DNA from 2 places in the Streptomyces sp. NPDC048461 genome. Region 2 is predicted to be linked to the other one. Evidence: riboswitches for the same ligand, from Rfam matches in the RefSeq annotation. Region 2 holds a riboswitch; the other holds the start of a gene.
The links. A riboswitch is a leader RNA that binds a small molecule or an ion and turns the genes downstream of it on or off. The one in region 2 is predicted to bind glycine.
Positions count from the first base shown of each region.

Region 1: it holds a riboswitch for glycine, as region 2 does, so the genes downstream of both, gcvT (glycine cleavage system aminomethyltransferase GcvT) here and gcvP (aminomethyl-transferring glycine dehydrogenase) in region 2, are expected to answer to the same signal.

Region 1 covers NZ_JBVJGW010000001.1:427,949-432,354, reverse strand. Annotated here, with positions in the region: gene ACZ6S8_RS01905 (enhanced serine sensitivity protein SseB) at 1-628, opposite strand, end outside; gene ACZ6S8_RS01900 (AAA family ATPase) at 747-1,430, opposite strand; glycine riboswitch at 1,612-1,715, shown strand; gene gcvT (glycine cleavage system aminomethyltransferase GcvT) at 1,909-3,024, shown strand; gene gcvH (glycine cleavage system protein GcvH) at 3,126-3,509, shown strand; gene glyA (serine hydroxymethyltransferase) at 3,527-4,406, shown strand, end outside.
Region 2 covers NZ_JBVJGW010000014.1:225,885-230,290, forward strand. Annotated here, with positions in the region: gene gcvP (aminomethyl-transferring glycine dehydrogenase) at 1-1,860, opposite strand, end outside; glycine riboswitch at 1,921-2,056, opposite strand; glycine riboswitch at 2,057-2,155, opposite strand; gene ACZ6S8_RS24525 (PRC-barrel domain-containing protein) at 2,268-2,660, shown strand; gene ACZ6S8_RS24530 (DNA polymerase IV) at 2,694-4,154, opposite strand; gene ACZ6S8_RS24535 (MerR family transcriptional regulator) at 4,296-4,406, opposite strand, start outside.

The DNA.
Region 1 (4,406 bases), on a different contig from region 2:
TCAGGGCCCGGCCGAGGGCCTCCATCGGGGCGTTCTGCGTCCCGGGGTCCCATCCCACCAGCCGGACACCGATGAACAGCTGTGGCTCCCCGCCCTCGACGCTGGCGAGGCAGCGGTACGCGGCGGTGACCGCCCCGGTCGCCCGGAACTCCTCCGTGGCGGCGGCCAGGAAGTCCACCGGGTCGTCCTGCCAGTCGGGCTCGTACAGCCGGACGCGGCCGCCGGACGCGGGTCCGTCGAGGGGGCTGCGTCCGATGCGGCACAGTTCCGCGACGGCGGGCGGGGGAAGGGGGACGCCGACGGCGCCCTCGGGGTTCACGGCGATGCCGAGCTGCGGGGGCAGGCCGCGGGCGAACTCGACGGCGGGGGCCACGGCGAAGTCCATGGCGGGACCGGCGCAGTAGCGGAACTGCGCCTCGGAGCTGTAGACGGGGACGTAGGCCGCCCCGGCGATGTCCATGGTCGGCAGGGACAGGCTCGCCGCGTCGGGGGCCCCGCCGGCGGGCAGCGGCACCCATACCCGGCTGCGCCCGAGCACCTCGAGGATCCGCGCCCCCGCGTCGGGCTGCCCCAGTGCCGCTCCGAGCACCTGCTCCAGTTCGTTCTCCGGCCAGCCGCTGCCCTGCATGTTCCCCTGCCTCCGTGTGGTGCCACCGCGTCCGGTGCCGAAGGCTATCCGCTGCCGGGGCCCGGGCCGCGCGGGGTCCCGCTGTCCCGGTCCCGGGCGGCGGGCGCCCGCGGCCGGATCAGCCGTGGAACGCGATCCGCGTCACCGCTGCGGCCGAGCGGCGGTCCAGCAGCGTCGCCGAGGCGCAGCCCGCCGGCGGCCGGCCGGCCTCGGCGTCGCGCAGCAGGCGCGCCACCGCGCCCCGGTGCCGGGAGAAGGCGTACGCCGACACGCGCCGCCCGCGGGCCGCCTGCCCGGAGAGGGCCTCCTCGGGGCTGCTGTCCAGGAACAGCAGGTGCAGCTCGCGGCCCCGGCGGCGGGCGGCCGCCGCGAGCAGGCCGCGCACCCAGCTCTGGGTGCCGCAGTCGTGGACGACCACCGAGGCGCCGGAGCGCAGGACGCGCCACAGTCCCCAGTAGTGGGCGGCGCGGACCAGCGGCCGGTAGGCGCCGTACGGGAGGAACCCGGGCATCCGGCGCTCCCAGCGCTCGCGGGTGTCCTGGGAGTCGACGGACCCGCCCTCGGCGGCCGCCCGCTTGATCAGGGTGCTCTTGCCGCCGCCGGGCAGTCCGGACACGACGACGATGTCCCCGGCGGCGAAGGCGAGCCGCTGGGGCCCGCGCACCGCCGGACCGCGCAGGTCCCGTACGGCGCCGGGGCCGGCCGCGTCGGCCGCCCGGCGGACGCGCGGGCCACGCTGCTCCGGCACCGCGTCCACGGTTCCCGTCGTCGTCGCCACTACTCCGAATCTCCGCACAGTGATCGCCTCCCCCGAATCGGGTCGCCAGGACCCTTGCCCACTGAGTGTAAAGAGACGGTAATCCGGGACCGGCGGTTCCGGTCCGGACCTCCGCGAACGCCGCGGTCTTTCGGGCCCGCCCGCCCGATCACGCGCACGGCGTGCAATGATGTGCGCCATCTGGACCAACTGCATACCGGCCGCTTGAATCCGCGCGGGAGAGTCCCGGCACGCCGCAAGGCCGTGCGCGGGCGCCGAAGGAGCAAGAACCTCCCTTGAATCTCTCAGGCCCCGTACCGCGTGGATGAGGCAGATCTGAAAAGCGAGCCGTGCCGCCGCCCGTGAGGCCGGGGTGCGCGCTCCACCCAAGGTGCAAGTCGCGAATCCCGCCGGATCGGAAGATCGGGGGAACTCTCGGCGAACCTCTCAGGTTCCGATGACAGATGGGGAGGAACGTCCTCGTCATGTCATGTCGATGCCCTGGGACCCGGGAGTCACACCCATGAGCTCTGCCCCCCGTCTGACCGCCCTCGATGCGCTGCACCGTTCCCTCGGTGCGACCATGACCGATTTCGCGGGCTGGGACATGCCGCTGCGGTACGCGAGCGAGCGCGACGAGCACAACGCCGTACGCACGAAGGCCGGTCTCTTCGACCTGTCCCACATGGGCGAGATCACCCTGACCGGCCCGGAGGCCGTCAAGGTCCTCGACTACGCGCTGGTCGGCAACATCTCCACCGTCGGCGTCGGCCGCGCCCGCTACACGCACATCTGCCGGGCGGACGGCGGGATCCTCGACGACCTGATCGTCTATCGGCTCGGCGAGACCGAGTTCATGGTCGTCGCCAACGCCTCCAACGCCCAGGTCGTCCTGGACGCGATCACCGAGCGCGCCGCCGGCTTCGACGCCGAGGTCCGCGACGACCGCGACGCGTACGCGCTGCTCGCCGTCCAGGGTCCGCAGTCCCCCGGCATCCTGAAGTCCCTGACCGACGCCGACCTGGACGGGCTGAAGTACTACGCCGGCCTGCCGGGCACCGTCGCGGGCGTGCCCGCGCTGATCGCCCGTACCGGCTACACCGGCGAGGACGGCTTCGAGCTGTTCGTCTCCCCCGAGCACGCCGTGGAGCTGTGGCAGGCCCTCACCAAGGCCGGCGAGGGCGTCGGCCTGGTCCCGGCCGGCCTGTCGTGCCGCGACACGCTGCGCCTGGAGGCGGGCATGCCGCTGTACGGGCACGAGCTGACGACCTCCCTCACCCCGTTCGACGCGGGTCTGGGCCGGGTCGTGAAGTTCGAGAAGGAGGGGGACTTCGTCGGCCGCGCCGCGCTGGAGGCCGCCGCCGAGCGCGCCGCCTCGAACCCGCCGCGCAAGCTGGTCGGCCTGATCGCCGAGGGCCGCCGCGTCCCGCGCGCCGGTTTCCCGGTCGTCGCCGGCGGCGAGGTCATCGGCGAGGTGACCTCGGGCGCCCCGTCCCCGACGCTGGGCAAGCCGATCGCGATGGCGTACGTGGACGCGGCGCACGCCGCGCCCGGCACCTCCGGCGTCGGCGTCGACATTCGCGGTACGCATGAGCCGTACGAGGTCGTGGCCCTGCCGTTCTACAAGCGGCAGAAGTAATCCTTCCTCAGACCTCGGCCGTACGGGCAGCCGTACGGTCCTGTCTCAGTACCCGAGACCGCTGTTCGTTCCCACTCCCCCGCATCCAGGAGAATCAGGCCATGAGCAACCCCCAGCAGCTGCGTTACAGCAAGGAGCACGAGTGGCTGTCGGTCGCCGAGGACGGCGTCTCGACGGTCGGCATCACGGAGTTCGCGGCCAACGCGCTCGGTGACGTCGTCTACGCCCAGCTTCCCGAGGTGGGCGACACGGTGACCGCGGGCGAGACCTGTGGCGAGCTGGAGTCGACCAAGTCGGTCAGCGACCTGTACTCCCCCGTCTCCGGCGAGATCGTCGAGTTCAACCAGGACGTCGTGGACGACCCGGCGCTCGTGAACACGGCCCCGTTCGAGGGCGGCTGGCTGTTCAAGGTGCGCGTCGCGGAGGAGCCGGGCGACCTGCTCTCCGCCGAGGAGTACGCCGCGCTCACCCACTCCGACAACTGACACCCCAGGGGATCTTGATGTCTGTGCTGAACACCCCGCTCCACGAGCTCGACCCGGACGTCGCCGCAGCCGTCGACGCCGAGCTCGTACGCCAGCAGTCGACCCTGGAAATGATCGCGTCGGAGAACTTCGCTCCGGTCGCCGTCATGGAGGCCCAGGGCTCGGTCCTGACCAACAAGTACGCCGAGGGCTACCCGGGCCGCCGCTACTACGGCGGCTGTGAGCACGTCGACGTGATCGAGCAGATCGCGATCGACCGCATCAAGGCGCTGTTCGGCGCCGAGGCCGCGAACGTCCAGCCGCACTCCGGTGCGCAGGCGAACGCCGCCGCGATGTTCGCGCTGATCAAGCCGGGCGACACGATCATGGGCCTGAACCTGGCCCACGGCGGTCACCTGACCCACGGCATGAAGATCAACTTCTCCGGCAAGCTCTACAACGTGGTTCCGTACCACGTCGACGAGACCGGCCAGGTCGACATGGCCGAGGTCGAGCGCCTCGCCAAGGAGTCCAAGCCGCAGCTGATCGTCGCGGGCTGGTCCGCCTACCCGCGCCAGCTGGACTTCGCCGCCTTCCGCCGCATCGCGGACGAGGTCGGCGCGTACCTGATGGTCGACATGGCGCACTTCGCGGGCCTGGTGGCCGCGGGTCTGCACCCGAACCCGGTGCCGCACGCCCACGTCGTGACCACCACCACGCACAAGACCCTGGGCGGTCCGCGCGGCGGTGTCATCCTGTCGACGCAGGAGCTGGCCAAGAAGATCAACTCCGCGGTCTTCCCGGGCCAGCAGGGCGGCCCGCTGGAGCACGTGATCGCGGCCAAGGCCGTCTCCTTCAAGATCGCGGCCTCGGAGGGCTTCAAGGAGCGCCAGGTCCGCACCCTGGAGGGCGCGAAGA
Region 2 (4,406 bases):
GACCTTCATGCCGGCCATCACGGCGCTGGCGGCGTTCGTGCCGTGCGCGGAGGACGGGATGAGGCAGATGGTGCGCTGCTCGTCGCCGTTGGCGCGGTGGTAGGCGCGCACGGCCAGCAGACCGGCCAGCTCACCCTGCGAGCCCGCGTTGGGCTGAATGGAGACCTTGTCGTAGCCGGTGACCTCGCAGAGACGTTCCTCCAGCTCGGTGATGAGCGTGAGGTACCCCTCGGCCTGCTCCACCGGGGCGAACGGGTGCACCTGGCCGAACTCGGGCCAGGTGACGGCCTCCATCTCGGTGGTGGCGTTGAGCTTCATGGTGCAGGAGCCCAGCGGGATCATGCCGCGGTCCAGCGCGTAGTCCTTGTCCGAGAGCTTGCGCAGGTAGCGCAGCATCGCGGTCTCGGAGCGGTGCTGGTGGAAGACCGGGTGCGTGAGGACCTCGTCCGAGCGCAGCAGGGCCTCGGGCAGTGCGTCGGCCGTGGTCGCGTCGAGCGCCTCGATGTCGGCGCTGACGCCGAAGGCGGCCCAGACGGCCTCGACGTCGGCGCGCAGGGTGGTCTCGTCGCAGGAGAGGGAGACGAGGTCCGCGTCGACGCGGTACAGGTTGACCCCGCCCTCGCGGGCGGCGGCGACGACCTCGTCGGCCCGGCCGGGAACCCGCGCGGTGAGGGTGTCGAAGTACGAGCCGTGGACGATCTCGACCCCGCCGGCCCGCAGGCCCGCGGCGAGGAGGGCGGCGTAGCGGTGCGTCCGGCGGGCGATCGTCCGCAGGCCGTCCGGGCCGTGGTAGACGGCGTACATGGCGGCCATGACGGCGAGCAGCACCTGCGCGGTACAGATGTTGCTGGTGGCCTTCTCGCGGCGGATGTGCTGCTCGCGGGTCTGCAGGGCCAGGCGGTACGCCTTGTTGCCGTCCGCGTCCACGGAGACGCCGACGAGGCGGCCCGGGAGCGAGCGGGCGTGCTTGGCCTGGACGGCCATGTAGCCGGCGTGCGGTCCGCCGAAGCCCATCGGGACGCCGAAGCGCTGGGTGGTGCCGACCGCGATGTCCGCGCCCAGCTCGCCCGGCGAGGTCAGCAGGGTCAGGGCGAGCAGGTCGGCCGAGACGGTGACGACGGCGCCGAGCCCGTGCGCCTGGTCGATGACCGGCTTGATGTCGCGGACGGCGCCGGAGGCACCCGGGTACTGGAGCAGCACGCCGAACACGCCGCGCTCGGCGATCTCGGCCGGGATGCCGTCGGAGAGGTCGGCGACGACGATCTCCACGCCCGTGGGCTCGGCGCGGGTCTCGATCACGGCGATGGTCTGCGGCAGCGCGTCGGCGTCGATCAGGAAGACGCCGCCCTTGACCTTGCCGACGCGGCGGGCCAGGGACATGGCCTCGGCGGCCGCCGTGCCCTCGTCGAGCAGCGAGGCGCCCGAGGTCGGCAGACCGGTCAGGTCGGCGACGACGGTCTGGAAGTTCAGCAGCGCCTCCAGACGGCCCTGCGAGATCTCCGGCTGGTACGGGGTGTACGCCGTGTACCAGGCCGGGTTCTCCATGACGTTGCGAAGGATCACCGGCGGCGTGAAGGTCCCGTAGTAGCCGAGACCGATCATGGGGGTGAGGACCTGGTTGCGGTCGGCGAGCGACCGCAGCTCGGCCAGCACCTCGGCCTCGGTCCGCGCCTCGGGCAGGTTCAGCGCTTCGGCGGTCTTGATCACATCCGGTACCGCGGCGGCGGTCAGTTCGTCCAGGGAGCCGTAGCCCACCTGGGCGAGCATCTTCGCCTGCGCCCCGGCGTCCGGGCCGATGTGGCGCTGCTCGAAGGGGATGCCTCGCTCAAGCTGGGAGAGCGGAATGCGGTTGGCGGTCATGTACGGAGGCCTCCTGGTCGTATGACCTGCGAGGGGCACCACGGCGCGGGCACCCGGACGGCCTCCCCCTCTGTCATCTCAACCTGAGAGTTTCACCGGAGTCGTGGGGATCGCCCTCGAGCTCCGGCTTTCACCGTCGGTGAGGAGAGGGACCGGCACTGCGCGCCCGGTTCCCGCTCCTGCTTTCCAGAGTGGCCTCGTCCGTGCGGTACGTATGCCTGAGAGATTCCGGGGAGGATTTGCTCCTTCGGCGCCTCCGGCGAGCTCATTCGGAGGACTCTCCCGCACAGGGTCGACAGCCGCCACCCAGCCTACCAGCGCCGTTCCGGGGCCTCCCCGAGTGGCCTCGACTCCCAATATGCACTTCTGTAGTCATTACGGAGGAGTTGCGACCAAGTGGAGGGACCGTGCAGACCGACATCGATCCGCGCAGCCTGATCGGCCGCAAGGCGTTCGACCGGAACGGCAGCAAGATCGGCACCATCGACGAGGTCTACCTCGACGACGCCACCGGCGTCCCGGAATGGGCCGCCGTACGGACGGGCCTGTTCAGCCGGGACGCCTTCGTCCCGCTGGAGCCGAGCGAGCTGGTCGGGGACGCCCTGCGCGTCCCGTTCGACCGCTCCCTGATCAAGGACGCCCCCGACTTCGGCGTCGGCCGCCACCTCTCCCCCGAACAGGAGCTGCAGCTCTACCACCACTACGGCCTGGACGTGACCCTCCCCTCCGAGTTCCACCAGGCGCCCCCGCCCCCGGAGCAGCCGCGCGACTTCGGCCGGCTGGCGGGCGACGACGGCTGACCGCCGCCCCTCCCCGGCCGGCCCGGGCGCCCCTCAGGCCCTGCCCGGCCCCTCCTCCACCGGCTCCCCCACCAGCGGCAGCGGATCGGCCGCCTCCAGCTCGGGATCGTCCACCCGGAAGGTGCGCACCCGGCCGGGGGCCGACCCGGGCCGCTCGAACCGTACGGTCACCCGCCCGACCCCGCTGCCCTGCACCCACCCCGGCCCGTGGACGGCGTGCCGTACGTCGTTCCCGGGCGCCCAGCGCCGCTCGGCGGCGGCCTCCGCCTCCCCCGGCGGCCCGGGCGGGACGGCCGGCCCGGCGTTCCCCGAGGCAGGCGCCTCCGGCGCGGCGGCGCCGGCCTCCGACGGCCCCGCCGAACCCTCCGCCGCCCCGTCGGGCGGGTCCCCGGCCCGCCCGTCCCCCTCGGCGGCGAGCGTCGCGGCGGCCTGGGCGAACAGGTCCTCCTGCGTGTAGTCCGCCAGCCCCGTGACCCCCACCCCGAGCAGCCGCACCCCGCCCGTGGTGTCCACGCCCTCCAGCAGCCGCGCCGCGGCCTCCCGCACCACCCCGGGGTCGTCGGTGGGCCCGCGCAGCGTCTCCGAGCGCGTGAGGGTCGAGAAGTCGAACCGGCGCACCTTCAGCACGATCGTGCGGCCCGAGTGCCGGGACTCCCGGAGCCTGCGCACGCACCGGTCCGCGAGCCGCTGCACCTCGGTGCGGATGCGGACCCGGTCGTGCAGGTCCACGTCGAAGGTGTCCTCGACCGACACCGATTTCGCGTCCCGCTCGGCGACCACCGGCCGGTCGTCCAGCCCCAGGGCCATCCGGTGGAGGCCGGCGCCGTGCGCGCGCCCGACCATCCGCACCAGCTCGTCCTCCCCGGCCTCCGCCAGTTCGCCCACAGTGGTGATCCCGGCCCGGCGCAGGTGTTCCCCGGTCGCCGGGCCCACCCCGGGCAGGGTCCGTACGGACATCGGCGCGAGCAGCTCCCGCTCGGTCCCCGGCTCGATCAGCAACAGCCCGGCCGGCTTGGCCTCCTCGGACGCCACCTTGGCCAGCATCTTCGATCCGGCCAGTCCCACCGACCCGCTCAGGCTCGTGGCCGCCCTGATGTCCGCGCGCAGCCGCTCGCCCGTCTCCCGGGCGCTGCGGGCGTCGAAGGCGACGCCGCCCGCCTCCAGGTCCACGAACGCCTCGTCCAGGCTCAGCGGCTCCACCAGCGGCGACAGCTCCCGCAGCAGGGCCATGACCACGTCGCTGACCTCGCGGTAGAGGCTGAAGCGCGGGACCAGGCAGGCACCGTTCGGGCAGAGCCGCCGGGCCTGCGCCATCGGCATGGCCGAGTGCACCCCGAAGCGCCGCGCCTCGTACGAGGCGGTGGCGACGACCCCGCGCGGACCGAGCCCTCCGACGATCACGGCCTTGCCCCGCAGGCTCGGCTTCGACGCCTGCTCCACGGAGGCGTAGAAGGCATCCATGTCCAGGTGCAGGATGGTTGGCGCGGCTCTCACGCCCCCGATGCTGCCCTACGCCTCTGACAATCCCGGGAACCGGTTCCGGGGCGCCCGCGGCCGGGCCGCAACGGCCGGCGGGCGCGGAGCCCCCTCAGGGCCCCGCGCCCGCCGGAACGGCCGTACGTGCTCAGGCCGGGCTCACACGGCCCGGTTGCGGCGGGCCGCCAGCTCGTCCGCCGGGTGGTGGCCGACGACGGTCTCGCCCGTGGCCACCCGCTCCCCGTGCAGCTGCCCCAGCGCACTCTCCAC